Regions from separate parts of the Shinella sp. G-2 genome, predicted to be linked through region 1. Evidence: predicted binding sites of a transcription regulator. Region 1 holds the regulator's gene; each other region holds the start of a gene.
What was found. The regulator LexA, encoded in region 1, represses DNA repair genes until DNA is damaged. The targets are predictions, from matches to a motif close to TGTTCNNNNTGTGTTCNG.

Region 1 (10,474 bases):
CGTGCGCTTCCCGGCCTCAGGGTCGAGGCCATGGCCAAGCTCACCGGCCGCACCGGCGTGGAAATGGAGGCTCTGACGGCCGTCAGCGTCGCCTGCCTCACCGTCTACGACATGGCGAAGGCCGCCGACCGCGAAATGGAAATCGGCGGCGTGCGCCTCCGGGAAAAATCCGGCGGCCGTTCGGGCGACTACAAGCGGGAAGACGCCTGATGGCCCTCCTGCCCGTCGCCGACGCCCTAGAGCGCCTGCTGTCGGCGGCGAAGCCGGTTCGCCGGGTGGAGACGGTTGCGCTGCACGAGGCGGAAGGCCGCGTGCTCGCCGAGGACGTCGCCGCCCGCCTCACCCAGCCGCCCTTCGACAATTCCGCCATGGATGGCTACGCCGTCCGTCACGCCGACATCGCCGAGCGCGGCGCGATCCTCACGGTCGCCGGCACCTCGGCCGCCGGCCATGCCTTCATGGGCACCGCCGGGCGGGGCGAGGCCGTGCGTATCTTCACCGGCGCACCGCTGCCCGCCTTTGCCGATACGGTTCTTCTTCAGGAAGATGCCGAAGTCCTCGAGGACGGCCGCATCCGCACGACGTTCCTCACGCCGAAAGGCCGGCATATCCGCCCGCGCGGCCAGGATTTCTCCGAAGGCGACGTGGTGCTGAAGGCCGGAGACGTGCTCGATGCCGGCCGCCTGACGGTCGCGGCCGCGATGAACCATGCCCATCTTGCCGTCTATGCCCGCCCCCGCATCGCCGTGCTGGCGACCGGCGACGAACTCGTGCCGCCGGGCACGCCACCCGGCGCCAGCCAGATCATCGCCTCCAACACCTATGGCGTTTCGGCCATCGCGCGGGCCGCGGGCGCGGAGATCATCGACCTCGGCATCGTCGGCGACGACAAGCAGGCCCTGCTTGCGGCCGTGCGCAAGGCCCTGGCGCAGGACATCGACGTGCTCGTCACGCTCGGCGGCGCTTCGGTCGGCGATTTCGACCTCGTCCAGCCGGTGCTCGGCGAGGCCGGCATGGAACTCGATTTCTGGCGCATCGCCATGCGCCCCGGCAAGCCCCTGATGGTCGGCCGCCTCGGCCCCGTGCAGTTCGTCGGCCTTCCCGGCAATCCCGTTTCCAGCCTCGTCTGCGCCCATCTCTTCCTCGAACCGCTGGTCCGCCGCCTCGCCCATCTGCCGCCGAAGAACCGGCTGCGGCAGGCCGTGGCCGCCGTGCCGCTCAAGGAAAACGACCATCGGCAGGACTATGTGCGGGCGCGAATCGCGCTCGACCCGGCGGGCAACCTGACGGTCACGCCCTTCGACAAGCAGGATTCTTCCATGATGCAGGTCTTCGCGAAAGCCGAAGGTCTGCTGGTTCGTCCCCCCAATGCCCCTGCGGCCTCGGCGGGCGCGCCCTGCACGGTCCTCCTGCTGCGCGATCCCGCCGCCTGAACAGTATTATTGTTTCAGCGGCCTCTTGCAGAACACATATGGAACAGATAGTGTATGTTCTGGATTTGTTTCACGATTCTCGGTGGAGAGGCCATGCTGACGCGCAAACAACAGGAACTGCTCCTGTTCATTCACGAGCGTATGAAGGAATCCGGCATTCCTCCGTCCTTCGACGAGATGAAGGATGCCCTGGATCTCGCCTCCAAATCTGGCATCCATCGCCTCATCACCGCGCTCGAAGAGCGCGGCTTCATCCGCCGCCTGCCCAACCGGGCGCGCGCGCTTGAAGTCATCAAGCTGCCGGACGCCTATTCGCCGAGCCTGCAGCCGCGTCGCGGCTTCTCGCCCTCCGTCATCGAAGGCAGCCGTGGCAAGCAGCCGGCGGCGCCCGCACCCGTGCAGCGCAGTGCGCCTTCTGCGGTCGAGATGTCCTCCTCGGTCTCCGTGCCGGTCATGGGCCGCATCGCCGCCGGCGTGCCGATCTCGGCCATCCAGAACAATACCCACGACATTACCGTGCCCGCCGAGATGATCGGCAGCGGCGACCACTACGCCCTGGAAGTGAAGGGCGATTCGATGATCGAGGCCGGCATTCTCGACGGCGACACGGTCATCATCCGCAATGCCAGTAGCGCCAATCCCGGCGAGATCATCGTTGCGCTCGTCGATGACGAGGAAGCAACGCTGAAGCGCTTCCGCCGCAAGGGCGCCTCCATTGCGCTCGAAGCCGCCAACCCCGCCTACGAAACCCGCATTTTCGGGCCGGATCGCGTCAAGATCCAGGGCAAGCTCGTCGGCCTCATCCGCCGCTACAACTGAGCCGCCACCGCCGGCGTGAAACTGCCGGTGCGCCAGTCATAGGCGCGATGTCGCGCCCAGGGCCGGTCGAGCGTTTCGACCGCGGGGGTCACGATGGCGGAGGACAGAGGAGCGGCAGACAGGCGCGCGGATACACCCGTACCCGCGTCAGCCGATTGCCCCGCGTCGGCAGGTCTGATTTCCAGTGCGCCCGTTCGCCGCAAGTGGCGAGCCGTCACCAGTCGCGCGCCTGAACGGCACGCATCGATCCGCAACGGAAACGGCACGACGACGAGATCGGCATTGTCGCAGGCCGTGCCGAGAAACGCGGTGTCTTCCAGCGTGACGATCCGCCAGCCGCTCGGCGATATCGCAGCACAGAAGGCTTTCGCCTCGCAGACGAAGGCCCGCGTCTTTCCGGCCGTGGCGAACGCGTCCGTCATGGCGGCCAGGGCGTTTTGCCGGTCCGCCTTCCGGCGCGGCCGCTTCCCATCCCTGGCAGTTTCGCCTGCACCGTCGGCGGCGTTCGCTTCTTCACGAAACAGTCCGGCGGTCTTCCGCAGCTCAGGCTTCCGGTGGCCGCTCAGGCGAAGCGCGCGGCGCCATTGATCGTAGATGAAGTCCGTCGGCCGGGCGCGGTTCGTTGCGGCACTGTCGTTCTCAAGGATGGCGACGAGACGCCCGTCTTCCGATACCAGCACTTCCGGCGCCGCGCCGCCTGGCCAGAACGCAAGGCCGGCGCCGAACAGCACGAGCAGCGTCCCGGCATGCCGCAGGCGCGTGCGCAGCAGGCAGGCAAGGCCGCCGCCGAGACCGATCAGCAGGAAGGCGAGCGGGGGAATGCGGCCCGTCACGATCTCCCCCTTCCAGCCGGCCACCCAGTTCGACAGCGCGATCATCCATTCGATGCCTTTGCCCATGATGGCGAAGGGAATGGCGTCGAGACCGAAGGGCATCAGCAGCACGGCGATGAGGCCGAACGGCATGACGATGGCGCTGATCACAGGCATGGCCAGCAGATTGCCGGCGAGCCCATAGGCGGGAATGCGGTGAAAGTGGCCGACGGAATAGATCAGCGTCGCAACGCCGCCGATCAGCGAGGACAGAAGCAGTCCGCCGAGGAAGCGGCCCACCGCCCCGCCGAAAAGCTGGAACGGTCCTCCCCGCCCCTCCTGCCGCGCCGGTCGCTCCCGCCAGGCGGCATAGCCGGCAACGAGGCCGAGCGTTGCCGCATAGGACATCTGGAAACCCGGATTGGTGATGGCCGACGGTGTCACCGCAAGGATGATGATCGCCGAAAGCGCCACATTGCGCAGGCTGATGGCCGAACGGCCGAAAAGCACGGCGACGAGCATGACGCAGATCATGATCCAGGAGCGCACCGCCGAGATCGCGCCGCCCGAAACGAGAATGTAGAGCGTCACCATGACGAGCGCACCCGCGGCCGCGATCTTCTTCGTCGGATAGCGTTCGGCGAACCCCGGTATGAGCGCCAGGAGCCCGCGTGCGCCGACCAGGAAGATGCCGGCCGCCAGCACCATGTTCAGCCCCGAAATGGCAAGCACATGGGCAAGTCCCGCCTGCCGCAGAGCCTCGACCGTGTCCTCGTCGATCGCGCGCTGTTCTGCCGTCACGAGCGCGGCGGCGATCGCGCCGGCATCGCCGCCGATGCGGCTGCGGATATGCTCGGTGAGGTTGTTGCGCCAGCCCGCGATCGTCTCCCGGATACGCCCCTCGAAACCGCTTTCTCCGGCCACGACCGCCGTCGGCGCGCTGTAGAAATAGCCGATGGCGCCCGTACCCGCGAAATAGGCGTCGAAGGTGAAATCGTTGAGCCCGGCAAGGGCGGGCCCGGAGGGCGGGTTGAGACGCGCTCGCCCGTTTATGCCGCCGCCGATCGCGACCGGCTCATGCCGGCTGCGCGCAAGCACGGTCACCACGCCGGGTGCGCGTTTCAGCACCGGATCGCGCGTTGCCTCCAGCGCGATGCGATAGCGAATGGCCCCGCGCGCATCGCTTTCCCGCGCCAGCACCCGGCCGCCGATCTCGCTCGTGACGGGTGCGTCCAGAACGACCGTATTCAGCCGCGCGCTTTCGAGCGCTGCAAGCAGCATGCCCGCCGGTACGAGGAACGCCGCGCCGGCCGCAAGCGCGATCCAGTCCTCGCGATGCCTGAGCCGCAAGGCAGGCCAGAGCGTCACGCAGAGAAGCAGGATCAGGACGCGGAGCGGCGGATCCGATGCGGCCGCGAACCAGAGCGCCGCCCCCATGCCGAGAAAGACCGGAACGAAGAGGAAGAAGTGGCCATGCGCCCGCTCCTGCGCAAAGGCCTCGGCGAGGTTCTGCCGGCCGAAGGCGCGATGCCCGAAGCGGAAAGCGGCATGGCGCAGGCGCGCCGAAAGCGTCGGACGCCGCCCTGTCGGGCCTGGCGCGGCTGGCGCGACGGCATCGGGAAGTGTTGTCCGGAAGGCATCGGCCTCGGACATGTCTTCCCGCTCGGCGACTTCCACCTTGGCCATGTCCCCGGCCCCGTTCCCTCCATGCGATTGTGCAATCGAACGGAGAAATCTTCAACCGTCAGATGCTTCGCAATTGCTAAGCCAGACAGAAAGGATGCCACCTCCATAATTTGAAGGACACTCTCAAAGGTTGCTTGCAACTTCCCGGAAAGGGTAGATATTGCGTTGCCGGAAAGTCCATTTCCGCAATGCACAATTTGCCTTTCGTATCGCTTGGCAGGGCACCGTAAATGGGCTAGCAAAACGAGCATGTTCATGGGCCGGGCACAACCTCGTGCCGCCATTTGAAACAACGGAGGATCGTTATGACAGGAACAAGCGCGGGTGTATCGATCGATGGCAAGACAGTCGAACTGCCGACGCGATCCGGGACGATCGGCCCCGATGTAATCGACATCGGCACCCTGTACAAACATACCGGCGCCTTCACCTACGACCCCGGCTTTACCTCCACGGCTTCCTGCGAATCGAAGATCACCTATATCGACGGTGACGAAGGCGTTCTGCTGCACCGCGGCTATCCCATCGAGCAGCTGGCCGAACACGGCGATTTCCTCGAAGTCTGCTACCTTCTGTTGTACGGCGAACTGCCGACAAAGACCCAGAAGGCCGACTTCGACTACCGCGTCACGCACCACACCATGGTGCACGAGCAGATGAGCCGCTTCTTCACCGGCTTCCGCCGCGACGCCCATCCGATGGCCGTCATGTGCGGCTGCGTCGGCGCCCTCTCCGCCTTCTACCATGACTCGACCGACATCACCGATCCGCACCAGCGCATGGTCGCTTCGCTGCGTATGATCGCCAAGATGCCGACGATCGCCGCCATGGCCTACAAGTACCATATCGGCCAGCCCTTCGTTTACCCGAAGAACGACCTCGACTATGCGTCGAACTTCCTGCGCATGTGCTTTGCCGTTCCCTGCGAGGACTACGTGGTCAACCCGGTGCTTGCCCGCGCCATGGACCGCATCTTCATCCTGCATGCCGACCACGAGCAGAACGCCTCCACCTCGACGGTCCGCCTCGCCGGCTCTTCGGGCGCCAACCCCTTCGCCTGTATCGCGGCCGGCATTGCCTGCCTCTGGGGCCCGGCGCATGGCGGCGCCAACGAAGCGGCGCTGAACATGCTCGCGGAAATCGGCTCGGTCGAGCGCATTCCGGAATATGTCGCCCGCGCCAAGGACAAGAACGATCCGTTCCGCCTGATGGGCTTCGGCCACCGCGTCTACAAGAACTACGATCCGCGCGCCCGCATCATGCAGAAGACGACGCATGAGGTTCTCGGCGAGCTCGGCATCAAGGACGATCCGATGCTGGAAGTGGCGATCGAGCTCGAGCGCATCGCGCTGACCGACGAATACTTCATCGAGAAGAAGCTCTACCCGAACATCGACTTCTACTCCGGCATCACGCTGAAGGCGCTGGGCTTCCCCACCACCATGTTCACCGTGCTCTTCGCGCTCGCCCGCACCGTCGGCTGGATCGCCCAGTGGAACGAGATGATCGAAGATCCGGAACAGCGCATCGGCCGTCCGCGCCAGCTCTATGTCGGCGCCCCGAAGCGCGACTACGTGCCGGTTTCCAAGCGCTGATTTCAGCCCCCCCCCGAAAAGAAGAAAACCCGGTCAGAACTGACCGGGTTTTTTTGTTGCGAGAAGATCGAGGATCACCGCCGCGCCGGTCTCGCCGGGCGGGCGCTCCGTCTGCATGCGGGCATGAACGAGGTCGTAGCCTTCCAGCACGCCGCGGCGCTGCAGCGTGTCGGCCGAAAGCCGCTCGAACCAGCGCGTCAGCGTGCCGGCGCGCACCTGCTCGTTGAGGAATTCCGGAACGATGACATAGTCCGCGATGATGTTGGGGATCGCCGCCGTCCAGACCTTCACCTTGCGCAGGAAGAAGAAGTTTGCCAGCCAGTCGAAGCGGTAGGTGGAAATGACGGGCACGCGGGCAAGCGCAAGTTCCAGAATGACCGTGCCGGAGGCGGCGACGGCCGCATCGGCCTCAGCGAAGGCGCGCCACTTGTCCTCGCTCGACGTGGTGATGAGAGGCTGCGCAGGCCAGTCCGCCGTCAATTGGCGCACGAGCGCTTCCTGCCGCGGCACGGTGGGCAGAAGGAAGCGGATGCCGGGATGGCGCGCGGAAAGCTCCGTCGCCATCTCCGCGAAGACCGGCAGCAGCCGGTTGATTTCCGTGCTGCGCGAGCCGGGAAGCAGCAGGCAGGCGGGTGCAGCCGGGGTCTCGCCCTCCCGCGCCAGCCGCGCCGCGCGAACGCGGCCGATATCCGGATCGTTGATCAGCCGGTGGCCGACATAGGTCGTCTTCGGGCCGCCGAGCCGCTCCATGGCCGCGGGCTCGAAGGGCAGCAGCGCCAGCACGTGATCGACATAGGCGCGCATGCGCGGCGCGCGCTCTTCCTTCCAGGCCCAGACGCTGGGGCAGACATAGTTGACGACGGGAAGATCCGGCAGAGCCTTGCGCACGCGCCTTGCGACGCGGTGGGTGAAGTCCGGGCTGTCGATGATAAGCAGCGCGTCCGGCCGCGCGGCGATCAGGGCATCGGCCGTCTGGCGGATGCGGCGCAGCAGCAGCGGCAGGCGCTTCAGCACCTGGGAAATGCCCATGATGGAAAGTTCGGAAAAGTCGAACAGGGATGTCAGACCCTGCCGCTCCAGCGCCTCGCCGCCGACCCCGACAAGCTCGACACCGCCGGGATAGGCCGTGCGAAGCGCCGCGATGAGATCGCCACCCAAAAGGTCGCCGGAGACTTCGCCGGCGATCACGCCGATCCTGATCGTCTTTCCCGTCATCGCGCGGTCTCCATTTCCCCGGGCACGATCCCCGTCACGAAGAGGCCGTGCGCATTCGCTTCGGCAATGAGTACGTCGCGCTCCAGCACCAGCGAGCGGCCGGCCTCCACGGCAATGCCGGCCAGCCCCGCCGCCTTCGCCCGCCGCAGCGTCTCGACGCCGATGGAGGGCAGGTCCGCGCGCATGTCCTGTCCCGGCTTGCAGAGCTTCACCAGCACGCCCTTGCGGCGCTGCGAGATGCGGCCCGCGGCGCGGAGCGCAGCAACGCGCTCCAGCATGCCATCCGTGCCCTCCGCACCCTCCAGCGCCACCACGCGCCCGCCGACGGCGACGGCGCCCTGCCCCACGTCGAGCCGGCCCAGGGCGAGCGCGGCGGCGGCAGCGGCGGTTATGTCGGCCTCGGCCGCGCCATCCGGCGCCACGCTGCCCAGCGGGCCTTCGCTGCCGAGCAGATCGGGCACGATGTCATGGGCGCCGACAATGCGGACGCCCTCGGCCTCAATGAGGCGAATGACCATTTTCAGAACGGTATCGTCGCCGCCCTTGAGCAGCGTGCGCACGACCGATGGCAGAATGAACAGCGCCTTGAGTGGCGCATGGATATCTCGCCATTCCGGCCGGCGGCGCACCCAGCCGGACAGCACGGCCCGGCCGATGCCCTGCCGGCGAAAGGCCGCGCCGATGCCGGCATAGTTGCCGATGGAGATGAATTCGTGATCGAAGCCCGACCAGGTCTCCGCCGACTCGTTGCTCAGCGCCAGAATATAGGGATCTTCGCCGCGTGCGCGGGCGGCATCGGCGACATAGCGCGGCAGCATGCCTCCGCCGGCGATGATGGCCAGCCGGTCGCGTGCTTCGGGCCGGCTCACCGTCATGATGCTCAGCCCTTGCCCCGGTTCGGGGACGACAGGGCGCGGTCGCTTTCGGCGCTGATGAAATCGAGGATCTGCATCACGGCCACGCTGCCGGTATAGTCGTCGCGGATCGCCGCGGCATTGGCGCGGACCGAACCTTCGCCTTCGAAAATCTGCTTGAAGGCGCGGCGGACCTCGTGGATCGCCGGCTTTTCCATGCCGGCGCGAGCCATGCCGACGACGTTGAGGCCACCGAGGATGCCCGGATTGCCGTTCAGCATGCCATAGGGGATGACATCGTAGGACACCGCCGAAAGGCCGCCGATGAAGGCCTGCCGGCCAATGCGGGTGAACTGGTGCACGGCCGAGCCGCCGCCGAGAATGACGCGGTCCTCGACCTTCACATGGCCGGCGAGCATGACGTTGTTCGACATGACGATGTGGTCGCCGAGGATGCAGTCATGCGCGACATGCGAATTGGCGAGGAGAAGATTGTGGTTGCCGACGACGGTCTTGCCGCCGCCTTCCGTCGTGCCGGTGTTGATCGTCACGCCTTCGCGGAAGGTGCACATCTCGCCGACGGTCAGCGTCGTCTCGGCGCCGTCGTGATGCAGGCTCTGCGGATCGCCGCCGATGACGGCATTGGCGAAGATGCGTGTGCCGCGACCGATAACGGTGCGGCCGGTCACCACCACATGTGTCAGAAGTTCCACGCCCTCGTGAAGAACGACCTTCGGCCCGACATGACAGAACGGGCCGACGACAACGTTCTCACCGACGACCGCCCCGTCCTCGATGACGGAGAGCGGGTGGATCTTCGCACTGGCGGCAATCATTTTCAGGCATCTTCCTTTTTCACGATCATCGCGCCGATATCAGCTTCGGCGGCAAGTTGCCCATCAACTTTTGCGTCGCAGTGAAACTTCCAGATATTGCCGCGCTGCTTCTGCTTCTTCACGTGGAATTCCACGCGGTCGCCCGGCACGACGGGCCGGCGGAAGCGCGCATTGTCGATCGTCATGAAATAGACGAGGTTCGAGCCGGACTGCGCCTTGCGTGCGCAGATCGCGCCGGCCGTCTGCGCCATGCCTTCGACGAGCAGCACGCCCGGCATGATCGGATGATCGGGGAAATGCCCCATGAAGTGCGGCTCGTTGACCGTCACGTTCTTGATGCCGATCGCCGAATCGTCCCCGTCGATCTCGATGATCTTGTCGACGAGCAGGAACGGATAGCGATGGGGAAGCAGCTTGAGGATTTCACGCAGGTCCGCGACGCCGAGCGCGGTCTTGGCCTCTTCACTCATCTTTGCTCCCCTTCTTCTGGACTCGAGTGCTGGAGCGCATGACGAGTTCCGCCATGTCGCGCAGGAAATCGCGCATCGGGCGCGCGGGAATGCCGCCGTATTTCTCGCCGGCCGGGATATCGGCGATGACGCCGCTCATCGCCGCGATCTGAACGCCGTCGCCGATGGTGATGTGACCATTGATGCCGGAAGCGCCGCCGATCATCACGCCGTCGCCAATACGCGTGCTGCCGGCAATGCCGACCTTGCTGACGATGCCGCAATGGCGGCCGATGCGCACGTTGTGGCCGACCTGGACCTGATTGTCGATCTTGGTCCCCTCGCCGATCACCGTATCGTCCATCGTGCCGCGGTCGATCGTCGTGTTCGCGCCGATCTCCACGTCGTCCTGGATGATGACGCGGCCGATCTGCACGATCTTGATCATGCCGGGCTTCAGCCCCGGCGCATAACCGAAGCCGTCCTGGCCGATGCGTGCGCCGGGATGGATGATGACATTGTTGCCGATGAGCGCGCACTGGATCGTCGCGCCGGCGGCGATGGTGCAGTTGCGGCCGATCCGGACGCCGGCGCCGATGACCGCGCCTGGGCCGATATGCGTGCCTTCGCCGATCTCGGCGCCCTTGCCGACCACGGCCATGGGTTCGACGACCACACCGGGCTCGAGGCGGGCCTGCGGATCGATGAACGCGCCGGACGTGCCGGCCGCCGAGGTCATCGGCTCCGGCCGCATCGCGGACGGATGCAGCAAGGC
Region 2 (10,474 bases), on a different contig from region 1:
TCCGAATCTGCCAAACAATGGGTCTACCGCGTCCTGCGGCGCGGTATCATGACAGGCCAGTTCGAGCCGGGCGATCCCGTGACGATCAACGGCCTGGCCGACACGCTCGGCGTCAGCGCCATGCCGGTGCGCGAGGCCCTGCACCGACTGGTGGCAGACGGCGCGCTGGAACTCCTCGACAACCGCCGTGTCCGCGTGCCGGATCTCGACCCTCCGAGCTTCGAAGAGGTCCTTGAGGCGCGCGTCGCGCTCGAAACCCGCGCCGCCGAGCGCGCCATGCCCTTCATCGATGACCTGCGGCTCGCGCGCCTTAGGGCTTTCGACCAGCAAGCCGACCAGGCGCTGGCCATCGGCAATTTCGGCCGGCTGGTGGAGGCGAATTTCGACTTCCATCGCTGCCTCTATGAAGCCCGCCCCGGCACAGTGATGCTGCCGCTCATCGAATCCCTCTGGCTGCGTCTTGGCCCCTTCATGCGCCGGGCCGGCGAAACCCTGTCGCAGACCTATCAGGTCGACCGCCACGCCGAGGCGCTCGCCGCCATCGTCAAACGGGACGCCGAGGCACTGAAGGCTGCCATCGCCGCGGATATCCGCGACGGCACCGGTTATCTCGGCCGGGGCCATTTCGAACGCATCGCCGCGCTCGGCAAGACGGGCTGACCGAGGCGCATCGGCATATTCTATAAATAAGATAGAAAATATTTTCGCATCCCGCCGACACGCTAGAGGGAAAGTTCCCATTCCCACTGCCCAACAAATCGCCATTCGTTGTCCGAAAAAGCGGCATTTGCGATTTTGCTTGCCGAAACAATCGTGTTTCGCCGTCGATCCTCCCAATCGCGAAAGCAGGCCAGAATGTCGAACATCCGCAAGCCCCTCCTCGAAACCACACTTCTCACGCGCCGCGCCGCGCTCGCCGGCCTCGCCGTGGCGGCACTCGCCGTTTCCACGCTCACCGCACCGGCGCCGGCCTCCGCGGAAGACAAGAAGGACCTGAAGGTCGGCATCATCTCGGGCGAGGACGAGGACGTCTGGCGCGTCGTGACGGCGGAAGCCGCCAAGAACGGCCTGACCATCGAGACCGTCGTCTTCAACGACTATACCCAGCCGAACGAAGCGCTGGCGCGCGGTGAAATCGACGCCAATGCCTTCCAGCATCTTCCCTATCTGGAAAACCAGGTGAAGACGCATGGCTACAAGATCGTGCCTGTCGGTTACACCGCCGTCTGGCCCATCGGCCTCTACTCGAAGAAGCACACCAAGACCGCAGACCTGCCGGACGGCGCGGTCGTCGGCGTGCCGAACGATCCGTCGAACGAAGGCCGCGCCCTGCGCGTGTTGCAGCACGAAGGCCTGATCAAGCTGAAGGACGGTACCGGCATTCTCGCCACCATCGCGGACATCTCGGAAAATCCGAAGAACCTAGAGATCAAGGAACTCGATGCCGGCATCGTCGGCCGCTCGGTCGATGACCTCGACGCCGCCATCGTCAACACCGACTGGGCGCTGAAGAGCGGCCTCACGCCGGAAAACCGCATCGCGCAGGAGCCGGTGGACGACAATCCGTACCGCAACTTCATCGCCGTGCGCGAGGAATCGAAGGACGAGCCCTGGGTGAAGCCCCTGGTGGAAGCCTACCAGAACGACGCCGTGAAGGCCGAGTTCGACCGCGTCTACAAGGGCACCGGCATCAGCGCCTATTAAGGCAGCCAGCGATTATCGGGACAGCCCGCGACCGCCTCCGGCCGTCGCGGGCTTCCAGCATTTCCGGAAGGAAGAACGAATGAACGAACATGTGGCCTGGAGGGCGGCAGCGGCCGCCGAGCCGCCCGTCATCCATCTGGCCGACGTTCAGCGGCGTTTCGGCGGGACGGCGGCCTTGGCAGGCGTCTCCCTCGACGTGCGCCGCGGCGAAATCCTCGGCATCATCGGGCGCAGCGGTGCGGGAAAATCGACCCTGATCCGTTGCCTCAACGGGCTGGAGCGGCCGGACAGCGGCACCATCGCCATCGAGGGCCGCGAGATCACCGGGCTCGGCGAAGCCGAGCTGCAGCCGTTGCGCCGCCGCATCGGCATGATCTTCCAGCATTTCAACCTGCTCTCCGCCAAGACCGTGGAAGAGAACGTCGCCCTTCCGCTGAAGATCGAGGGCTGGCCGAAGGCGAAACGCCTTGCGCGCGCCGCGGAACTCTTGGAACTGGTCGGCCTGTCGGGCAAGGCCAAGGCCTACCCGTCGGCGCTCTCCGGCGGCCAGAAGCAGCGCGTCGGCATCGCCCGCGCGCTCGCGGCGAACCCGGCCCTCCTGCTTTCGGATGAGGCGACCTCGGCGCTCGACCCCGAAACGACCCGCGCGATCCTGACGCTGCTGAAGGACATCAACCGCACGCTCGGCCTCACCATCCTGCTCGTCACGCATGAAATGGAAGTGGTGCGCACCATCGCCGACCGGGTCACCGTGCTCGATGCCGGCCGCATCGTGGAAGAGGGGCCGGTCTGGCAGGTCTTCTCGCAGCCGCAGGCGGAGACGACGAAGAGCCTGCTCAGCGGCATCCGCCCGCAGCTTCCCGCGCATATCGCCGAGCGGCTTTCGGCCGACGTCGCGGGCGAGGCCGTGCTCAGCCTCGACATTGCCGGCCCCGCCGCAACAGGTCCGTTGTTTCAGGAACTGTCCACTGCCTTCCCGGGCGGCTACCGCCTTCTCCATGGCGGCGTCGACCATATTCAGGAGCAGGCCGTCGGCCGCTTCTTCCTTGCCGTGCCGGCCGATGACGCGGCCCGGCTCGTTTCGTTCGCAGAGCGCTTCGGCGCGAAGGGGGAGGTCCTCGGCCATGTCGCCGGTCATGCTTGAACTGCTCGTCCGCTCGCTCTGGGAAACCATCGTCATGACCGCTGCCTCCGGCGTCATCTCGCTCGTCTTCGGCCTGCCGCTCGGTCTCGCCCTGGTGGCGACGGCGCGGGGCGGCATTGCGGAACATCTCTGGATCAACCGCGTGCTGGGTGCCGTCATCAACGGCTTCCGCTCGGTCCCCTTCATCATCCTGCTCGTCGCCCTGATCCCGGTGACGCGCCTCATCGTCGGAACCTCCATCGGCACCTGGGCGGCCATCGTGCCGCTGTCGATTGCCGCGACGCCATACTATGCCCGCATCGCCGAGGTCTCGCTGCGCGAGGTCGACCGCGGCCTCATCGAGGCCGTGCGCGCGATGGGCGGCAACCGCTGGACCATCGTGCGCGAGGTGCTGATCCCCGAGGCATTGCCGGGCGTCGTCGCCGGCTTCACGGTGACGCTGGTGACGCTGATCGGCGCCTCGGCCATGGCCGGCGCCATCGGTGCCGGGGGTCTCGGCGACCTTGCCATCCGCTACGGCTACCAGCGTTTCGAGACATCGGTGATGGTGGCGGTCGTCGCCGTGCTGATCGTGCTCACCTGCGCCATCCAGTGGCTCGGCGACCGGCTGGTCGCACGCCTCGACCATCGTGGCTGAACGAGAGCACCGGGCGGGAAGACCGCCCGGTGCGCCACGCGCCACAGGAATGCAAAGAATTTTTATGGATTTTGCAGACTGTAGCAGCCTCTTCCTTACGAATCCTGCCGACCACGCCCATCATCCTGGCATCGTCGCTCGTCAAGGAAGGCCCCGTCATGCCGCCCATCGATATCCCCGTCGACACGCTCATCCTGCCCGGCCTCAACGGGTCGCCGGAGGCGCACTGGCAGCGCCACTGGGCACGCGACAATCCGGAAAGCCGCGTCGTCGAGCAACACGACTGGACCTGCCCGGAGCGTGAGGACTGGCTGGCGGTACTGGAGCGGCAGGTGGACATGCTCGGCCGCGGCGTCTGGCTCGTCGGCCATAGCCTCGGCTGCGTGCTGGCGGCGCGTTTTGCCGAAAGCCGGCTTGCCACCCGCATCCGCGGCGCGCTGCTGGTCGCGCCCTGCGATCTCGACGCGACGGAGGTCCTGCATCCCTGCGCCATCAAGTTCGGCGCCATGCCGCAGAAGCGCCTGCCGTTTCCCTCCCTCATCGTCGGCAGCCTCAACGATCCCTACATGCCCGTCGACAGGCTGCAGCGCACGGCGCAGGCCTGGGGCAGCGACCTCATCGATATCGGTAATGCCGGCCATATCAACATTGCCAGCGGCTTCGGCCGCTGGTCGGCCGGCTACGACTTCCTCGAACTTCTGAAGGAACGTTCCGCCGTTGCCGACGTGACCCGCGGCCGGCTTTTCAGCGCCGCGGGCGTCCAGCAAGGCCTTTCCCTCAATTGAAGCGGTAGTGCAGCCGGACGCAGCCCTTGTCGAGAGCCTGAGCACCGACCAGGGTCGGGCTCGCACGAAATCCTGTCGCGGGGAAAAGCGGCCGGCCACCGCCGAGCATTTCCGGAATGACATAGATTTCGATCTCGTCGAGCGCGCCACGCTCCAGGAACGCCATCTGCAATTGCCCGCCACCCAGCATCCAGACATCGCCGTCATCGAGCGCGCGCAGTTCGCCGATCAGCGCATCGACGTCGCTGCGCAGTTCGAGCGGGCCTTTCGGGTTGTCGATGGGCCGTGACGTGACGACGATCACGCGCTGCGCGCCATAGGCCCACGGGGAGGGCTCGTTGGCGATAAAGTCATAGGTCCCGCGGCCCATCACCACCGTGCGGATCCGCGTGATGAAGGTGCGGTAGTCGTGTTCGCCGAGATCCATGCTGTCATACTTGAACAGCCAGTCGAGATTGTCGTCCTCGGTGGCGATCATGCCGTCGAGACTGGTGGCGATATAGCCGAGAATGCGGGCCATGCGAAATCTCCTTGAATAATAAATGAATGTTCATTTATATAAAAGCATGGCACGACGAAAGACAATCCCCGACGAAGCGGTGCTCGACACCATCCTGGAAACCCTGCGGCAAACCGGCCCCGCCGGCCTCACCTTCGCCCTTGCCGCCAAGGCGGCCGGCCTTTCTGCCGCCACGCTGGTGCAGCGCTACGGCGACCGGGAGGCCCTTCTCGAAGCCGTGCTGCTGCGCGCCTGGGACCGTCTGGACGCGGAGACCGAAGCCGCTGACGCCGAGGAAGCCCCGGACCTTCAAGGGGCGATTGCCTTTCTCCTTCGCCTGATGCCGCCCGAAGCGGCCGAGGAGACCGCAACCGATGGCCTGCTCCTGTTGCGCGAGGATATCCGCAACCCCGTGCTGCGTGCGCGGGGCGCGGCGTGGGGGCTGCGCGTCGCCAGAGCCCTCGGCCGGCGCCTGTCCGCCGATCCCGTCGAGGGCGAACGTCTCGGCTGGCAAATGGCCGGCATCTGGCAAGGCGCTCACCTCTGGTGGGCCTTTACACGCAGCCAGCCGGCGGAAGCGGCGATGCGAAGCGCGCTCGAGGATTGGGCGAGGGGGCTGCCGGTGGAGAATGCCCCGCAGCCTTAATCCTTGCACAAACCACGCGCAGCATTGGTATGGGCGGGCGAAATCTGCTATGGCTCTTGTCAGTGGCCGTCGCCAGCGGCGATAGTGCCGGGCGGAGCGGCGCGGGAGGCCTGATGGCGATAGATGTTCGGACATCGAAGGAGATGAGCGGAGCGACGACGCCGAAAGCGTTGCGCGTCGGTTTCATTCTGTCGAAGAGTTTCACCCTCTCCGCCTTCGCCCTGTTCGTGGATACATTGCGTCTTGCCAGCGACAGCGAGGACCGCTCCCGCCGCGTCAATTGCGACTGGGACGTGCTCAGCAGTACGCGCAACTTCATTTCCTCCTCCAGCGGCATCCAGGTCGCGCCCACCGCCCCCTTCGCCGATCCCGCCTGTTTCGACTATATCGCCGTCGTCGGCGGGCTTCTGAGTGTCGAGGAACCGATCGACAGCTATGCGCTGACCTATCTGCGCAAGGCGGCCCAGGCCGGCGTCGGGCTCATCGGCCTGTGTACGGGCAGCTTCATCCTCGCCGAAGCCGGATTGCTCAAGGGCCATACGGCCTGCGTGAGCTGGCTGCACCACCGCGATTTCCGCGGCCGCTTCCCGGATATCGAGGCAACCTCGGAGCAGATTTTCCGCTTCGACGGCAAGGTCGCCACCTGCGCCGGCGGCAGCAGCGTCGCCGATCTCGCGGCGACGCTCGTGCGCCATCATGTCGGCGAAGCGGCGGAGCGCAATGCGCTGGAAATCCTGCAGATCCGCCACCGGCGCGATGCCACCGACCTTCAGCCGCGCAATCCCCTCGGCCTCGAAGCGCGCGACCGCCGCGTGCATCTCGCCATCATGATGATGGAACAGCACACCGAGGATCTGCTCTCGATCGACAGCATCGCCACCATGACCGGCGTTTCCCGCCGCCAGCTCGAACGCCTGTTCGAGAGCGACATGGGCACCTCGCCGAGCGCGATCTACATGAAGATCCGCATGGCGGCCGCGCTGAACATGGTGATGCGCACCAACAAGCCGCTGATCGAAATCGCGCTGGAAACCGGCTTCGAAAGCCTGTCGCACTTCACCCGCCGCTTCCGCGCCGCCTTCGGCGACACGCCTTCGCAGATCCGCCGCGACGGCCGCCGACAGGCTGGCTGACGGGCGATTTCCAGGCCGCCAGGGAACCAAGCCGCGCGCCATCCGTTGCCTCTCCATTCTGACAAGGAGACCGCAATGGCAAGCACCGACGTTCAATCCCAGATTTCCGCCCTTCGCGCCGAACTCGCCCAGCTCCAGAAGGATCTCGGCGACCGTGGTGCCGAGGCCTATGAGGCGATGCGCGACCGGGCCGGCGATGCCGTCGAGGCCGCCCGCCCTGCCATGCGCTCGGCCCGCCGCTATGTCCGGAACGAGGGCGCGGCGGTCGCGGAAGCCGCACGCGAGCATCCCGCAGCCATGTCGACGGTGGTGCTTGCAGCGGGTTTTGCCGGCCTCGTCGTCGGCTACCTGCTCGGCACCCTCGAAAACGAGCCACCCCGCCGCCAGCGCTGGTTCTGAACGCAGAAAAGCCCGGCAATGCCGGGCTTTTCTTTTTGGAAGAGAAACCGTTTATCGGTGACGCAGGCCGAAAAGGTAACCGATGAAGGCAGCCCCGGCGAGCGTGGCAAGCGGATTGGCCTGAATGGTCCGGCGCACTTCATCGCGCAACGATTCCGCCTTGGCGACGGCAAGGTTGCCCGTGCCCTCGGCAATCAGCCCTGCCGATTCTTTCAGGCGTGAGATTTCCGTCTTCAGCGCCTCGATCTGTTCGTTCACCGTCGCTTCCGCAGCCGCGGCACGCGCTTCCTGCGAAATGCTGTCGCCGCTTTCAACGACGCCGAGCGTGCGCTTGCCGGTGCTCTTTTCGTCAGCCATGGGCCTGTCTCCTGAATTGATGGACTTGAATGATGAGAATGGCGTGGAGAAGAACTTCCGCCGCGCCCGTTGGTTCCCGGGCATGATTCAAACTGTGATCTTTCCCGTACGGCAGGGCGGTTGACTCCTGCCGAAATTGAGAACAAATAAAGAACAAACATCCTTCAACAGGAGCTGCAAAGCCGATGTCCGCCTCCGCCCATGCCGTTGTCGCCGACCTGCGCGAGCGCATCCGGCAGTTCGACGGCCGCGCCTTGCCCGACCGGGCGGTGCTGCCTTTCGGCGTGCCAGACATCGACGGCCGCCTGCCGGGCGGTGGGCTGGCCCTCGCCAGCCTGCACGAGATCTGCGGTGGCAGCGAGGATGCCGTGGAAGGCACGGCCGCCATGCTTTTTGCCGCCGGCATCGCCGCCCGCACCCGGGGGCAGGTGCTCTGGTGTCTGACGCAGCCCGACCTCTTCGCCCCGGCGCTGGCGCAGGCGGGGCTCGCGCCGGGGCGCGTTGTCTATGCCGAGGCAGGCGACGAGAAGAGCCTGCTCCTCTGTTTCGAAGAGGGGCTGCGGCATGGCGGGCTCGGCGCCGTCGTGGCGGAGGTCACGCGTCTGTCGATGACCGCCTCGCGCCGCCTGCAGCTTGCCGCCGAGGCGGGCGGCACGCTTGGCATCGCCCTGCGCCGTCTGCCGCGCGGCAGGCCGGCGGATGTCTTTGCCCTGCCGTCCGCCGCCGTCACGCGCTGGCGGGTGTCCCTGCGGCCGTCCGCGCCGCTTCCCGTGCCCGGCATCGGCCGGGCGCGGTGGCTGTTGCAACTCGTACGCTGCCGGGCCGGCGAAGCGGCGGACTTTGACGTGGAGGCATCCGATGCCGAGGGTCGTATCGCTCTTTCTTCCGGGCTGGCCGATCGATCGCCTGCGGCGGACGCTTGGTCCCGCAGCGCCTCCGCCTGACAGGCAGCTCATTCTCGTCGGACGCGAGGGATCGCGCCGCATCGTCACGGCGGTGAGCCGGCCGGCCGAACAGGCAGGCCTTCGCGTCGGCATGCCGCTCACCAAGGCCCATGCGCTGCGGCCCGACATCCTGACCATGCCCGCCGACCCCGCCGCCGATGCCGCCGCGCTGCAGCGCCTTGCCCTGTGGGCCCTGCAGCACTACGCGCCGATCGTCGCCCCCGACCCGCCGGATGGCCTTGTCATCGACACGACCGGCGCCGACCACCTGCATGGCGGCGAGGCGCAGATGCTGACCGGCCTCGTCAACCGCCTCTCCGCATCCGGCATTTTCGCCCGCGCGGCGGTGGCCGATAGCTGGGGGGCGGCCCATGCCGCCGCCCGGTTCCTGGCCGATCCCGTACGCGTCCTCCCGCACGGAGGGTCGAGGGCGGCAATATCGCCGCTGCCGATCCCGGGCCTGCGCATCGCGCCGGAAACCGTCGCAGGCCTGCATGGGCTCGGCTTTGCCACTATCGGCGACGTGCTGGCCGTACCCCGCGCACCCCTGGTGCTGCGCTTCGGCGCTGCGCTCGGCCGGCGGCTCGACCAGGTATTGGGCACGATCAGCGAGCCCGTCGATCCACTGCGCGACCCCGAGCTTGCCACCGTGCGAAAAGTCTTCGGCGAGCCGATCGGCGCGCCCGAGACCATCGCGCGCTACACGACCGCCCTTGTGCACGACCTCTGCCATACGCTGGAAAAACGCGGTCTCGGCGCACGCCGGCTCGATCTGCTTTTCCACCGCGTCGACAATTCCCTGCAGGCGATCCGCGTCGGCACCGCGCAGCCGGTGCGGGATCAAAAGCGCCTTGTCCGATTGCTCTGCGACCGGATAGAGACGATCGATCCGGGCTTCGGCATCGAAATCATGGACCTGACGGCAACGCTCGCCGAACCGCTCGTGCTGCAACAGGCGGTCTCTTCGCTGATTGCGGAGGAGAAAGCGGATATTGCCGGCCTCGTCGACGTGATCGCCAACCGCATCGGCGCACGCCGGCTTTACCGTATCGCCCCCGTCGAAAGCGACGTGCCGGAGCGCTCGATCCAGCGCATCCCGCCACTCGCGCCGGATGACGGCGCCACCTGGCAGGGCCGCTGGCCGCGCCCCGCCCGCCTGCTCGCCCGCCCGGAGCCGATCGACGTCATGGCGCTGCTGCCCGACCATCCGCCCGCCTCTTTCACCTGGCGTGGCGTGCGGCGGCGCGTGCGGCACGCCGACGGGCCGGAACGCATCTTTGGCGAATGGTGGACGCGCGACGCGGAGCGTGCCGCCGTGCGCGACTATTTCCAGGTCGAGGATGAAACGGGCGCGCGCTTCTGGCTCTACCGCTCGGCGGACGAGACGCAGGCCGCCAGTGGCCTCGGCCGCTGGTTCCTGCACGGGCTCTTCGCATGAAACCGCGCTACGCCGAGCTTCAGGTGACGTCCCACTTCTCCTTCCTGCGCGGGGCGAGCAGCGCGGCGGAGCTTTTCGCGCAGGCGAGTGCCCTCGGCATCGATGCCCTTGCCGTCGTCGACCGCAACAGCCTCGCCGGCGTCGTCCAGGCTCACAAGGCGGCGAAGGAACTTGCCAAGGAGGCGCCCCGGGTGCGCCTCGTGGTCGGCTGCCGGCTGGATCTGGTCGATGGCATGTCCCTGCTCGTCTACCCAACGGACCGCGAAGCCTATGCCCGTCTCTGTCGCCTGCTCACCATCGGCAAGAAGAGGGCCGGCAAAGGCAAGTGCCATCTCGACTGGGCGGATGTGGTGGCGTGGAACGAAGGCCTGCTTGCTGTTCTGGTGCCGGACGAGGCGAACGAGGAGACGGCCTTTCGCCTCCGCCGCGTCGCCGAAACCTTTCGCGGTCGCTGCTACCTCGCCCTCACGTTGCGCCGTCGCCCGAACGATCCGTTGCGCCTCTTCCAGCTCTCGAACCTTGCTGCACAATACCGTGTGCCCACCGTCGTCACCAATGACGTGCTCTATCACGAGCCCGCCCGGCGCATGCTGCAGGACATCGTCACCTGCATCCGCCACAGCGTGACCATCGACAATGCCGGCTTCCTGCGCGAGCGCCACGCCGACCGCTACCTGAAGCCGCCGGAAGAAATGCACCGCCTCTTTTCCCGCTACCCGCAAGCGCTCGCCCGGACGATGGAAATCATGGAGCGTTGCCAATTCTCGCTGGACGAACTGAAATACCAA
Region 3 (10,474 bases), on a different contig from region 1:
GCTCTCCGCCCTCTGACGGAAATCGGGTGGCCCCCGGCCACCCCGGTGCTATAGGTCCTTGAAGACCTGAAGCGGCGCATGCCCGGTCGAACCGGACATGCGCCGTTTGCTTTTGCGCGGCGGCAAGGAAAGAGCGATGCAGCAGACGGCGACCACCACACGCATGAGCGCACAGACCTGGGGCCTGCTGGCGCTCCTCGGCATGATCTGGGGCGGCTCCTTCTTCTTCGCCCGCGTCGCCGTTGCCCATGTACCGCCGGCAACTCTCGTGCTGCTGCGCGTCGGCATCGCCGCCCTCGCCCTGCACATCTATATTGCCGGACGCTTCGGCATCTATCCGACGCTGCGCGCCCGCTGGCGGGAGTTCCTGCTGCTCGGCCTCATCAACAATGCCGTCCCGCACATGCTGATCTTCCTCGGCCAGACGCAGATCGGCGCGGGTCTCGCCTCCATCCTCAACGCGACGACGCCGATCTTCACCGTGCTCATCGCCAACCGCATGACAGCGGACGAAAAACTCTCCCCGGAAAAGGTCGCCGGCTGCCTCATCGGCCTGGCCGGCACGGCGGTCCTCATCGGCCCGCGTGCCCTCGCGCCCTTCACCGGCGACGGCGGCCCGCCGCTCTGGGCCGTCCTGTTGCCGGTTCTGGCCGCCGTTTCCTATGGCCTCGCCGCGACCTACGGCAAGCGCTTCCGCGGCGTCGCGCCGCCCGTCACCGCCGCCGGCCAGTTGACGGCCTCGACGCTGCTGATGCTGCCTGTTTCCTTCAGCCTCGATACGCCCTGGCAGCTTGCCCTGCCGCCGCTGCCGGCGATCCTCGCCGTGCTGGCGCTGGCGCTGCTGTCCACGGCCTACGGCTATATCCTGTTCTTCCGGATCATGGCGGCGGCCGGCGCCACCAACACCTCGCTCGTCACCCTGCTGGTGCCGCCAAGCGCGATTCTCGCCGGCATGCTCTTCCTCGGCGAACGGCTGACGCCGCTCGGCCTTGCCGGCATGGCGCTGGTGCTTCTGGGGCTCGTGGTGCTCGACGGGCGTGTTTTCGCCCGCTTCCGCAGCGCCTGAAGAGGCTGGAACAAAGCCGCAGCCTGCCCGTTTCTCAAGGCGTCCGCCTCAATGCGGGCCCGACTTATGCCACAATGGTAAATGCACAATGCCGGCATTCGTCATTTGGTAGGGATTGTGAATTTTTTGTGGCATGCGCAATAAGGGAGAAAATACAGGAAGTTAGCACTGTGAATAACCATCCGGCGAAGCCGTGATGTTGCAACGCAGCAACAAAACACCTTTCCAACCCGCTTTTTTCGGTCGTAATATTGGATCGTAAACGCAAGGAGGTCAGCCATGGGACTCACACATTCCTTGAATGTTCTGGTGATCAGTGCCGCGTTCCTCTTCGTCGCAACGATGATCTTCATCTGAGGGCGACACAGCGCAAAGGAAGGGCAAGGGACAAAAGCAAGAAACCCTGCCCACACGAATTCGAAAAACGCATGGCCCCGGAGACGGCGCCATGCGTTTTCATTTTCAGGTTCTGCCGGTGAAGCCTCAGGCCGCCGCGCCTGCCGCCTGGCTCCGGCCGATCCGCGCGAAGCCCACGCCGTCGCACACCGCCGAAACCAGCGTGGCGCGGTTCATCGTGTAGAAATGGAATTCGTTGATGCCGCGGGCGATCAGGTCCTCCACCTGGCGGATCGCCAGTTCGACGGCGACGGCGGCACGCTCCTGCGGCCGGTCGTCGAAGGGCGAGAGGCGGTCGGCGAGCCAGCCGGGCACCGTGGCGCCGCAGAGACCGGCGAATTTCTGGACCTGTCCGAGATTGTGCACCGGCAGGATGCCCGGCACGACGGGAATGTCGATGCCCGCCTTGCGCACACGCTCCAGGTAGCGCTCGAAATCGTCGTTCTCGAAGAAGAACTGCGTCAGCGCGCGCGTCGCGCCGGCGTCCACCTTGCGCTTCAGCATGTCGATGTCTGCGGCCACGTCCGGGCTCTGGGGATGCTTTTCCGGATAGGCGGAGACGGAAACCTCAAAATCGCCGAGACCGCGCAGGCCAGCGGCCAGTTCCGCCGCATTGGCATAGCCGCCGGGATGCGGCTGGTAGGCCGTGCCGACGCCGCCCGGCGGGTCGCCGCGCAACGCCACGAAATGCTTGACCCCGACCGCCTGGAATTCGGCGACGACGGCGTGGACCTCCTCCTTGGTCGCGCCGACGCAGGTGAGGTGCGACGCCGTCGGCAGGCCCATGGAAAGAAGGTGGCGGACCGTCGCCAGCGTCGGCGCCTTGGTCGACCCGCCCGCGCCATAGGTGACCGACATGAAGCCCGGATCATAGGCCGAAAGCTCGGCGGCCGTTTCCCAGAGCTGGCTTTCGGCCTCCGCGGATTTCGGCGGGAAGAACTCGAAAGACAGACGGATGTCCTTGTGGGCTCGGATGGCGGTCGCCGGCTTCATGTCAACTCCTCCTGCGGATCGCGATAGGGTCGGCCGCCCGCTCGCGCTGGTCGCGGGCAAGCCAGATGGTCACGGTGAGCGCATCGGCGGCCGAATGCGCGGGCTTGAGATCGACGACCTCTTCGACGGAAAGCCCCGCCTTCTCCAGCCATTCGCAAAGCGTCTGGTGCGAGAAGCCGAGGCGGATATGGGCGTGCTCGTCGCGCAGGTGCTCCAGCGCGTGCGGGGCAAGATCGATGATGGCAAGCCGGCCGCCGGGGGCCAGCATGCGCGCCGCCTCCGCGACCGCCGCTTCCGGCTCGTCGAGGAAGTGTAGAACCTGGTGGATCGTCACGACATCGAACTCGTCGCGTTCCAGCGGCAGGTTGAAAATGTCGCCATGGCGGATCGAGGCCTTGGTGATGCCCGCGCGGTCGAGATTGGCGCGCGCCACCGCCAGCATGTCACGGCTGGCGTCGACGCCGACGCCGCGTCGGTAAAGGCCCTCGAAGAGCTGGAGGATGCGGCCGGTGCCGGTGCCGAGGTCCAGGAAGCCGTCGACCGGCTCGGTGCCGATCATCGCGGCAAGCCGCGCCTCGACCTCCGCCTCGCTGACATGCAGGCGCCGCACGGCATCCCACTCCGCCGCGTTGCGGCTGAAATAAGCCTGCGCCTTCTCGGCGCGGATCTTCTTGAGCACGCGCAGCCGTTCGTCGTCGCGGGCGAAGACCGCATCGGTCGGCTCGGCCGCATCGAGTAGCTGCCGGGCAAGCGCGACGGCGGGGCCGCCCTGGCTCAGCCGGAAGAAGGCCCAGGCGCCTTCTTGGTAGCGATCGACCAGCGCGGCTTCGGCAAGCAGCTTCAGGTGACGCGAGATGCGCGGCTGAGACTGGCCGAGAATGTCCGTGAGGTCTGTCACCGTCAGGTCGCCATGCGACAGGAGCGCGAGCAGGCGAAGGCGCGTCGGTTCGCCCGCCGCCTTCAGGATCTCCACGATGTCGTCCAGTCCGAGTTTTTGCGTGTCGCCCATGATCTTTCCAATCAAGACATAAAGATATGTTTATGTGATTAACTTGCGTCGCGCAAGAGCCAATCCGTGTCGCGATCTTCCCATCAACAGCGGCAAAGAAAAACCCCGGCGAACCGGGGTTTTGATAGGCGTCGCGGGGCGGCATGCGGCGGATGCCCGCCACTGGCCCGCTTCGGGGCGTTGCATCGCTCAGCGCGTCAGGCGCTTGTAAGTCACGCGCTTCGGGTTGACGGCGTCCGCGCCGAGGCGACGGATCTTGTCCTTCTCGTAATCCTCGAAGTTGCCCTCGAACCACTCGACATGGCTGTCGCCCTCGAAGGCGAGGATGTGGGTGGCGAGGCGGTCGAGGAACATGCGGTCGTGCGAGATGATGACGGCGCAGCCGGCAAAGTTTTCCAGCGCGTCTTCAAGCGCCGCCAGCGTTTCCGTATCGAGGTCGTTGGTCGGTTCGTCGAGCAGGATGACGTTGTAGCCGCCCTTCAGCATCTTGGCGAGGTGCACGCGGTTGCGCTGGCCGCCCGAGAGCGTGCCGACCTTCTGCTGCTGATCGCCGCCCTTGAAGTTGAAGGCGCCGCAATAGGCGCGGCTGTTGACTTCATGCTTGCCGAGCTTGAGCACGTCGTTGCCGCCGGAGATTTCCTCCCACACGGTCTTGTCGCCGCCGAGCGCATCGCGGCTCTGGTCGACATAACCGAGATCGACCGTCTCGCCGACGGTGATCGAGCCCGAATCCGGCGTTTCCTGGCCGGTGATCATGCGGAACAGCGTGGTCTTGCCGGCGCCGTTCGGACCGATGACGCCGACGATGCCGCCGGGCGGCAGCTTGAAGGTGAGGTTCTCGATGAGAACGCGGTCGCCATAGGCCTTGGTGAGGTTTTCCGCCTCGATGACCGTGTTGCCGAGGCGTTCGCCGACCGGAATAACGATCTGCGCATCGCCGGGACGGCGGTCCGCCGCGGCCTTGACCAGCTCGTCATAGGCCCGGATACGCGCCTTGGACTTGGCCTGGCGCGCCTTGGGCGAAGAGGCGATCCATTCCTGCTCGCGCGACAGCGCCTTCTGGCGGGCGCCCTCTTCGCGCTCTTCCTGCGCCATGCGCTTGGACTTCGACTGCAGATAGGCCGAATAGTTGCCCTCGTAGGGAATGCCTCGGCCGCGGTCGAGTTCGAGGATCCAGCCGGTGACATTGTCGAGGAAGTAGCGGTCGTGGGTGATCATCAGCACGGAGCCGGGATATTCGCGCAGGTGCTTTTCCAGCCAGGCGATCGTCTCGGCGTCGAGATGGTTGGTCGGTTCGTCGAGCAGCAGGAGATCGGGCTGGGCGAGCAGCAGCTTGCAGAGCGCGACGCGGCGCTTTTCACCGCCCGACAGGCTTTCGACACCGGCATCGCCCGGCGGGCAGCGCAGCGCGTCCATCGCCATCTCGACCTGGCTTTCGAGGTCCCAGAGGTTCTGGCTGTCGATGATGTCCTGGAGCTTCGCGCCCTCTTCCGCCGTCTCGTCGGAATAGTTCATCATCAGTTCGTTGTAGCGGTCGAGGATCGCCTTCTTCGGCGCGACACCTTCCATGACGTTCTCGAGCACGGTCTTCGAGGCGTCGAGCTGCGGCTCCTGCGGCAGGTAGCCGAGGGTCGCGCCTTCGGCAAGCCAGGCTTCGCCCGTGAATTCCTTGTCGAGGCCGGCCATGATGCGCAGCACGGTCGACTTACCCGCGCCGTTCGGGCCGAGGATACCGATCTTGGCATCCGGGTAGAAGGACAGGTGGATATTCTCGAGGATCTTCTTGTTGCCGTAGGCCTTGTTGAGCCCCGACATGTGATAGATGAACTGACGTGCCATGAAAACGCGCTCCGGATCGGACAAATTTGCCCGCTATGTAGGCGAATTCTACGCCCGCGGCAATCTGCGAAAGCCGCGGGCGAAGGCGTTTGTCAGCCGGCTTGCGCCGTCCCCGTCAAACCTTCCGTGCAGCGCGATTTCGTCGGCGACGATGCATCGATCAGGGTGGCAAGCGTGCCCTCGCCGCTCGCCACGCCAATGGTGAGCCCGATCACGATGGCCTTGTCGTCCACCTTGCGGCAGGTGAGCCGCACGCGCTCCCCGGCACCGGCACCGAAGGCCGTATCGAAGGCGGCGCGCACTTCGGCGAGCGTCACCGTGCCGCCCGCCTTGTCGGCAAAGAGTGCCAATACCGGCGAGGCGTTCAACTGATCGAGCAGGTCGAGCGAGCGGCTGTAATAGGCCTCCGGCGAGGCCGCGACGCAACTGCCGCTGCGCAGCCATTGCTGCCGGTCGAGGCCGAGCCGCGCAGCCGGCATCGCCGCCAGCAGGCGCTCCTGCGTGGCCGAGGCGAGCGTGATGGCCGGCAGGTCCGTCCACTTGCCCTTGCGCGCCCGCTGCTGGAGATCGGCCTCGATGCCGCAATAGCTCTTGCGCGCCAGGAAGCGGCTGTGCAGCGAAAACCGGCTTGCGGCCGGCGACGCGGCGGAGAAGTCCGCGCAGCCGCCGCTTTTCGGCCGCGCGGCGCAATAGCCGGACTGCCAGCTGATGGAGAGGATCTCGCGGGCCGGACCGTCCACGGGCGCGGATTGGGCCAGGGCAAGCCCGGGCGCGAGAAGGAAGGAGATACAGGCGGCCAGAAAGGCCAAGGCAGCTTTCATGTTCATGGCGACCTCCGAATGGAACAAAGCAAGATCATTTACGGACTAAAACGGGAAAATTGCAACCCTGAATCTGAAAAATCGCGACATACGGGAGTAAATTTCAAAATACACGCCGCATCCCATTGTCTTTGCACGCCAAATCGCGTTGACCTCTGACAAACGGGAGGAATGGCCGTGTTTTCAGAGACAGAAACCCTGAAGAGCCCGAGCGGGGCGGCGCTGGCGCTACGGCACGAACCGGCGCGCGGCGAAGCACGGGGCATCCTCCTCGTCAGCCATGGACTTGCAGAGCACAGCGCGCGCTATGCCGCCTTTGCCGCGCGCATGGCCGCGGAAGGATTTCATGTCTATGCGCACGACCATCGCGGCCACGGCTTCACCACCGCGCCGGACGCCCCGCGCGGCCAGTTTGCGCCGCGAGACGGGATCGAGCGGGTGATCGCCGACATGCGCGCCGTACGCGACCACGCCGTCAGCCGCCACAAGGGCCTGCCGGTCGTGCTCTTCGGTCATTCCATGGGCGGGCTTTTGGCGCTCGCCTTCGCCGAGGCGCATCCGTCGGATATCGACGCGCTCGCCGTGTGGAACTCCAACCTAGAGCCGGGTCTCACCGGACGCCTCGCGCAGGTCGTGCTGGCGGGAGAACGCATGCTGAAGGGATCGGACGTGCCGAGCGGCATCCTGCCGAAGCTCACCTTCGCCGCCTGGGGCAAGTCCATTCCCGGCCACCGCACGGCCTTCGACTGGCTGTCGCACGAAGCCAGCGAGGTCGATGCCTATATCGCCGATCCGCTCTGCGGCTTCGACGTCAACGTCTCCATGTGGATCGACATCTTCGCCGTGACCTTCGCCGATGCCTCCATCGAAGGGCTGGCGCGGCTGCCGAAGACGCTGCCGGTCCATCTCGTCGGCGGCGACGAGGATCCGGCGACGGATCGCGGCCGGGCGACGCTGGCCTTTGCCGAACGACTGAAAAAATCGCGGCTTGAGGACGTGACCACGATCGTCTATCGCGGCATGCGACACGAAACGCTGAACGAAAGCCCGGCGCTGCGCGACCCCGCCATCGATGCCTTTGCCGGCTGGTGCAGGCGGGTCGTCGCCACGCGGCGCCCGGTCCCGGAACCCTCATGAACACGCAAGCCGCAACGCCCCTTCGCCAGGATGTCAGCCTCGGGCTTCTTCTCATGGTGCTTTCGGTGCTCGTCTCACCGATCATCGACATCTTCGCCAAGCTTGCCGTCACCACCGTGCCGGCGACCGAGATCGCCTGCGTGCGCCTCGTCTTCCAGATGCTGGTGCTGGGGCCGATCTGCCTTGTGCGCGGCACGCTGTTCAACGTGACCTGGAAGAAGATGGGCCTGCATGCCGCCCGTGGCCTGCTGATGGCCATCACCATGATCGCCTTCTTCACGCCGCTCGCGGTAATGGAGGTGGCGGACGCCATCGCCATCTTCTTCGTCGAGCCGATCATCCTCACCATTCTCGGCTCGATCGTCCTCAAGGAAACCATCGGCTGGCGGCGTTACACGGCCTGCGGCGTCGGCTTCTTCGGCTCCATGCTGGTCATCCAGCCGAGCCTGCAGGAGGTCGGCCCCATCGCACTCCTGCCCGTGGTCGCCGCCATTTCCATGGCGCTCTTCTACCTTCTGACGCGGCTTGTGGCGCAGAAGGAGGACCCCTGGTCCATGCAGCTTTATGCCGGCGCCTGGGGCGCGGTGTTCTCCGGCCTGCTGCTGGCCTTCGGCGGCAAGGCGGGCATCGCGATGCTGACGCCGGTCATGCCCGACATGGCGAACACGCTCTATATCGCCGGTGCGGCCGTCGCGGCCACCATTGCCGGCGTGCTCGGCGTCTATGCCTATCGCTCGGCTCCCGCCTCCACGCTCGCCCCGCTGCAATATCTGGAGATCGTTTCGGCCACGGTGCTCAGCTGGTGGGTGTTCGGCGACCTGCCGGACGCGCTGAAATGGCTCGGCATCGCCATCATCATCAGCTCGGGCCTCTACATCATCTGGCGCGAGCGGCAGATCGGCAAGACAGCCACCATCCCGCCGGTTTCGACGCCGGTCTGACAGGAGCGTAACCGGCCGGGCATCAAGTCAGTCTGAGGCGTCATGATGTCCCCGGCGCCTTGCGCTATCCTGCCCGGCGGCTTTTTGTTATCCAAGGCGAAACGGGCGAAAAGCCCAGCGGTCGCGGTCGTGCGCCCGTCGAGGAGGAGGACACGATGGAGACGTCGAACCTGCCGCTTGCCGGCATAAGGGTCATCGAACTGGCGCGGGTTCTCGCCGGGCCCTGGGCCGGCCAGATGCTGGCCGACATGGGCGCCGACGTCATCAAGATCGAAAATCCCGACGGCGGCGACGATACGCGCGCCTGGGGCCCGCCCTTCGTGACGGGCAAGGACGGCGAAAACCTTTCGGCCGCCTATTACCATTCGACCAATCGCGGCAAGCGCTCCATCGCCGTCGACCTCAAGACGGAGGAAGGCCGCCAGATCGTCCATCGCCTCATCACCACCGCCGACGTGGTGATCGAGAACTTCAAGGTGGGGGGCCTGACGAAATACGGGCTCGACTACCAGAGCCTTGCGAAGACGCACCCCAAGCTCGTCTATTGCTCCGTCACCGGCTTCGGCCAGGACGGGCCCTATGCCGCCCGTGCCGGCTACGACTACATCGTGCAGGGCATGTCCGGCTTCATGTCCGTGACCGGCGCACCGGATGGCGAGCCGATGAAGGCGGGCGTCGCCATCGCCGATATCTTCACCGGCATCTATGCCGTCACCGCCATCCAGGCCGCGCTCATCCATGTCATGAAGACCGGCAAGGGCCAGCATGTCGACATGGCGCTGCTCGACGTGCAGTCCGCCGTCATGGCGAACCAGAACATGAATTTCCTCGCCTCGGGCGTCGCCCCGAAGCGGCTCGGCAATGCCCATCCCAACATCTCACCGTATGAGGTCGTACCCACATCGGATGGGCACATCATCCTCGCCGTCGGCAATGACGGGCAGTTCCGCAAGCTCTGCGGCATCCTGAAGCTCGACGGCGTCGCGGAGGACGAGCGCTTTTCCACCAACCGCGCCCGCGTCGCCAATCGCGACGAGGTGCGCCGGCTTGTGACAGGCGCGACGGCCGGCATCAGCAAGGCCGATCTTCTGGCCGCCTGCGAGCGCGAGGGCGTGCCGGCGGGTCCGATCAACTCCATCGCCGAAACCTTCGACGACCCGCAGGTGAAGGCCCGGGGCCTGCGCATCGATCTGCCCGATACCGATGGCAATCTCATCCCCGGCGTGCGCACGCCCATCGTCTTTTCCGGCACGCCGCTCACCTACCACCGCCCGAGCCCGCGGCTCGGCGAACATACCGACGCCGTGATGGCGGAACTCGAAACGCTCGAAGCAGGAAAGAAAAGCGCATGAAGACCGGTGGCCAGTTGATCGTCGACGCCCTCGTTGCCAACGGCGTCAAGCGCGTCGCCTGCGTGCCGGGTGAAAGCTACCTCGCGGTGCTCGATGCGCTGCACGACACCAATGTCGACGTCGTCGTCTGCCGTCAGGAAGGCGGCGCGGCGATGATGGCCGATTGCTGGGGACGCCTGACGGGCGAGCCGGGCATCTGCATGGTCACGCGCGGCCCCGGCGCCACCAATGCATCGGCAGGCCTGCATATCGCACGGCAGGATTCGATCCCGATGATCCTCTTCATCGGCCAGGTGCAGCGCGATGCGCGCGAGCGCGAGGCCTTCCAGGAGGTGGAATACCGCCGCGCCTTCACCGAGGTCGCCAAATGGGTGGCCGAGATCGACGACGCCCGTCGCATCCCCGAATTCATCACCCGCGCCTTCGCCGTCGCCACCTCCGGCCGCCCCGGCCCGGTCGTGCTGGCCCTGCCCGAGGACATGCTGACGGACGAGGTCGAGGCGGTTGCGCCGCAGGCCTATATGCCGGTGGAGGCCCATCCCGGCCGCAAGCAGGTGGACGAACTCGCCGGCCTTCTCGAAACGGCCGAACGTCCCCTCGTCATCCTCGGCGGCACGCGCTGGTCGGACGAAAGCGTCGCCGGAATCACGGCCTTTGCCGAACGCTGGTCGTTGCCCGTTGCCTGCTCCTTCCGCCGCCAGATGCTGTTCGATCACCAGCACCCGAACTATGCCGGCGATTCCGGCATCGGCATCAATCCGACGCTCGGCAAGGAAATCCGCGAGGCCGACCTTATCGTGCTGCTCGGCGGCCGCTACTCGGAAATGCCGTCATCCACCTACAGCCTGATCAAGAGCCCCTACCCGCAGCAGAAGCTGGTGCATGTCTACCCCGACCCGTCGGAACTCGGCCGCGTCTAC

Region 2: a site for LexA is predicted at 7,443-7,460, ahead of V8U06_RS13260 (ImuA family protein). Genes of this name have one in related genera too.
Region 3: a site for LexA is predicted at 6,144-6,161, ahead of V8U06_RS01300 (ribonuclease). Genes of this name have one in related genera too.

Annotation. Positions count from the first base shown of each region.
Region 1 covers NZ_JBBEYH010000009.1:140,331-150,804, forward strand. The annotation lists gene moaC (cyclic pyranopterin monophosphate synthase MoaC) at 1-210, shown strand, start outside; gene V8U06_RS16410 (molybdopterin molybdotransferase MoeA) at 210-1,433, shown strand; gene lexA (transcriptional repressor LexA) at 1,527-2,252, shown strand; gene V8U06_RS16420 (ComEC/Rec2 family competence protein) at 2,243-4,750, opposite strand; gene gltA (citrate synthase) at 5,056-6,345, shown strand; gene lpxB (lipid-A-disaccharide synthase) at 6,379-7,560, opposite strand; gene V8U06_RS16435 (LpxI family protein) at 7,557-8,435, opposite strand; gene lpxA (acyl-ACP--UDP-N-acetylglucosamine O-acyltransferase) at 8,441-9,256, opposite strand; gene fabZ (3-hydroxyacyl-ACP dehydratase FabZ) at 9,253-9,720, opposite strand; gene lpxD (UDP-3-O-(3-hydroxymyristoyl)glucosamine N-acyltransferase) at 9,713-10,474, opposite strand, start outside.
Region 2 covers NZ_JBBEYH010000006.1:194,198-204,671, forward strand. The annotation lists gene V8U06_RS13205 (GntR family transcriptional regulator) at 1-660, shown strand, start outside; gene V8U06_RS13210 (hypothetical protein) at 723-866, opposite strand; gene V8U06_RS13215 (MetQ/NlpA family ABC transporter substrate-binding protein) at 856-1,704, shown strand; gene V8U06_RS13220 (methionine ABC transporter ATP-binding protein) at 1,784-2,848, shown strand; gene V8U06_RS13225 (methionine ABC transporter permease) at 2,829-3,485, shown strand; gene V8U06_RS13230 (RBBP9/YdeN family alpha/beta hydrolase) at 3,644-4,270, shown strand; gene V8U06_RS13235 (dihydrofolate reductase family protein) at 4,263-4,790, opposite strand; gene V8U06_RS13240 (TetR family transcriptional regulator) at 4,837-5,415, shown strand; gene V8U06_RS13245 (GlxA family transcriptional regulator) at 5,529-6,548, shown strand; gene V8U06_RS13250 (hypothetical protein) at 6,624-6,947, shown strand; gene V8U06_RS13255 (hypothetical protein) at 6,999-7,304, opposite strand; gene V8U06_RS13260 (ImuA family protein) at 7,490-8,248, shown strand; gene V8U06_RS13265 (DUF6504 family protein) at 8,163-9,686, shown strand; gene V8U06_RS13270 (error-prone DNA polymerase) at 9,683-10,474, shown strand, end outside.
Region 3 covers NZ_JBBEYH010000001.1:246,055-256,528, reverse strand. The annotation lists gene V8U06_RS01325 (lytic murein transglycosylase) at 1-16, shown strand, start outside; gene V8U06_RS01320 (DMT family transporter) at 137-1,066, shown strand; gene metF (methylenetetrahydrofolate reductase [NAD(P)H]) at 1,550-2,455, opposite strand; gene V8U06_RS01310 (ArsR/SmtB family transcription factor) at 2,457-3,464, opposite strand; gene ettA (energy-dependent translational throttle protein EttA) at 3,654-5,303, opposite strand; gene V8U06_RS01300 (ribonuclease) at 5,396-6,130, opposite strand; gene V8U06_RS01295 (alpha/beta fold hydrolase) at 6,302-7,261, shown strand; gene V8U06_RS01290 (DMT family transporter) at 7,258-8,202, shown strand; gene V8U06_RS01285 (CaiB/BaiF CoA transferase family protein) at 8,358-9,554, shown strand; gene V8U06_RS01280 (thiamine pyrophosphate-binding protein) at 9,551-10,474, shown strand, end outside.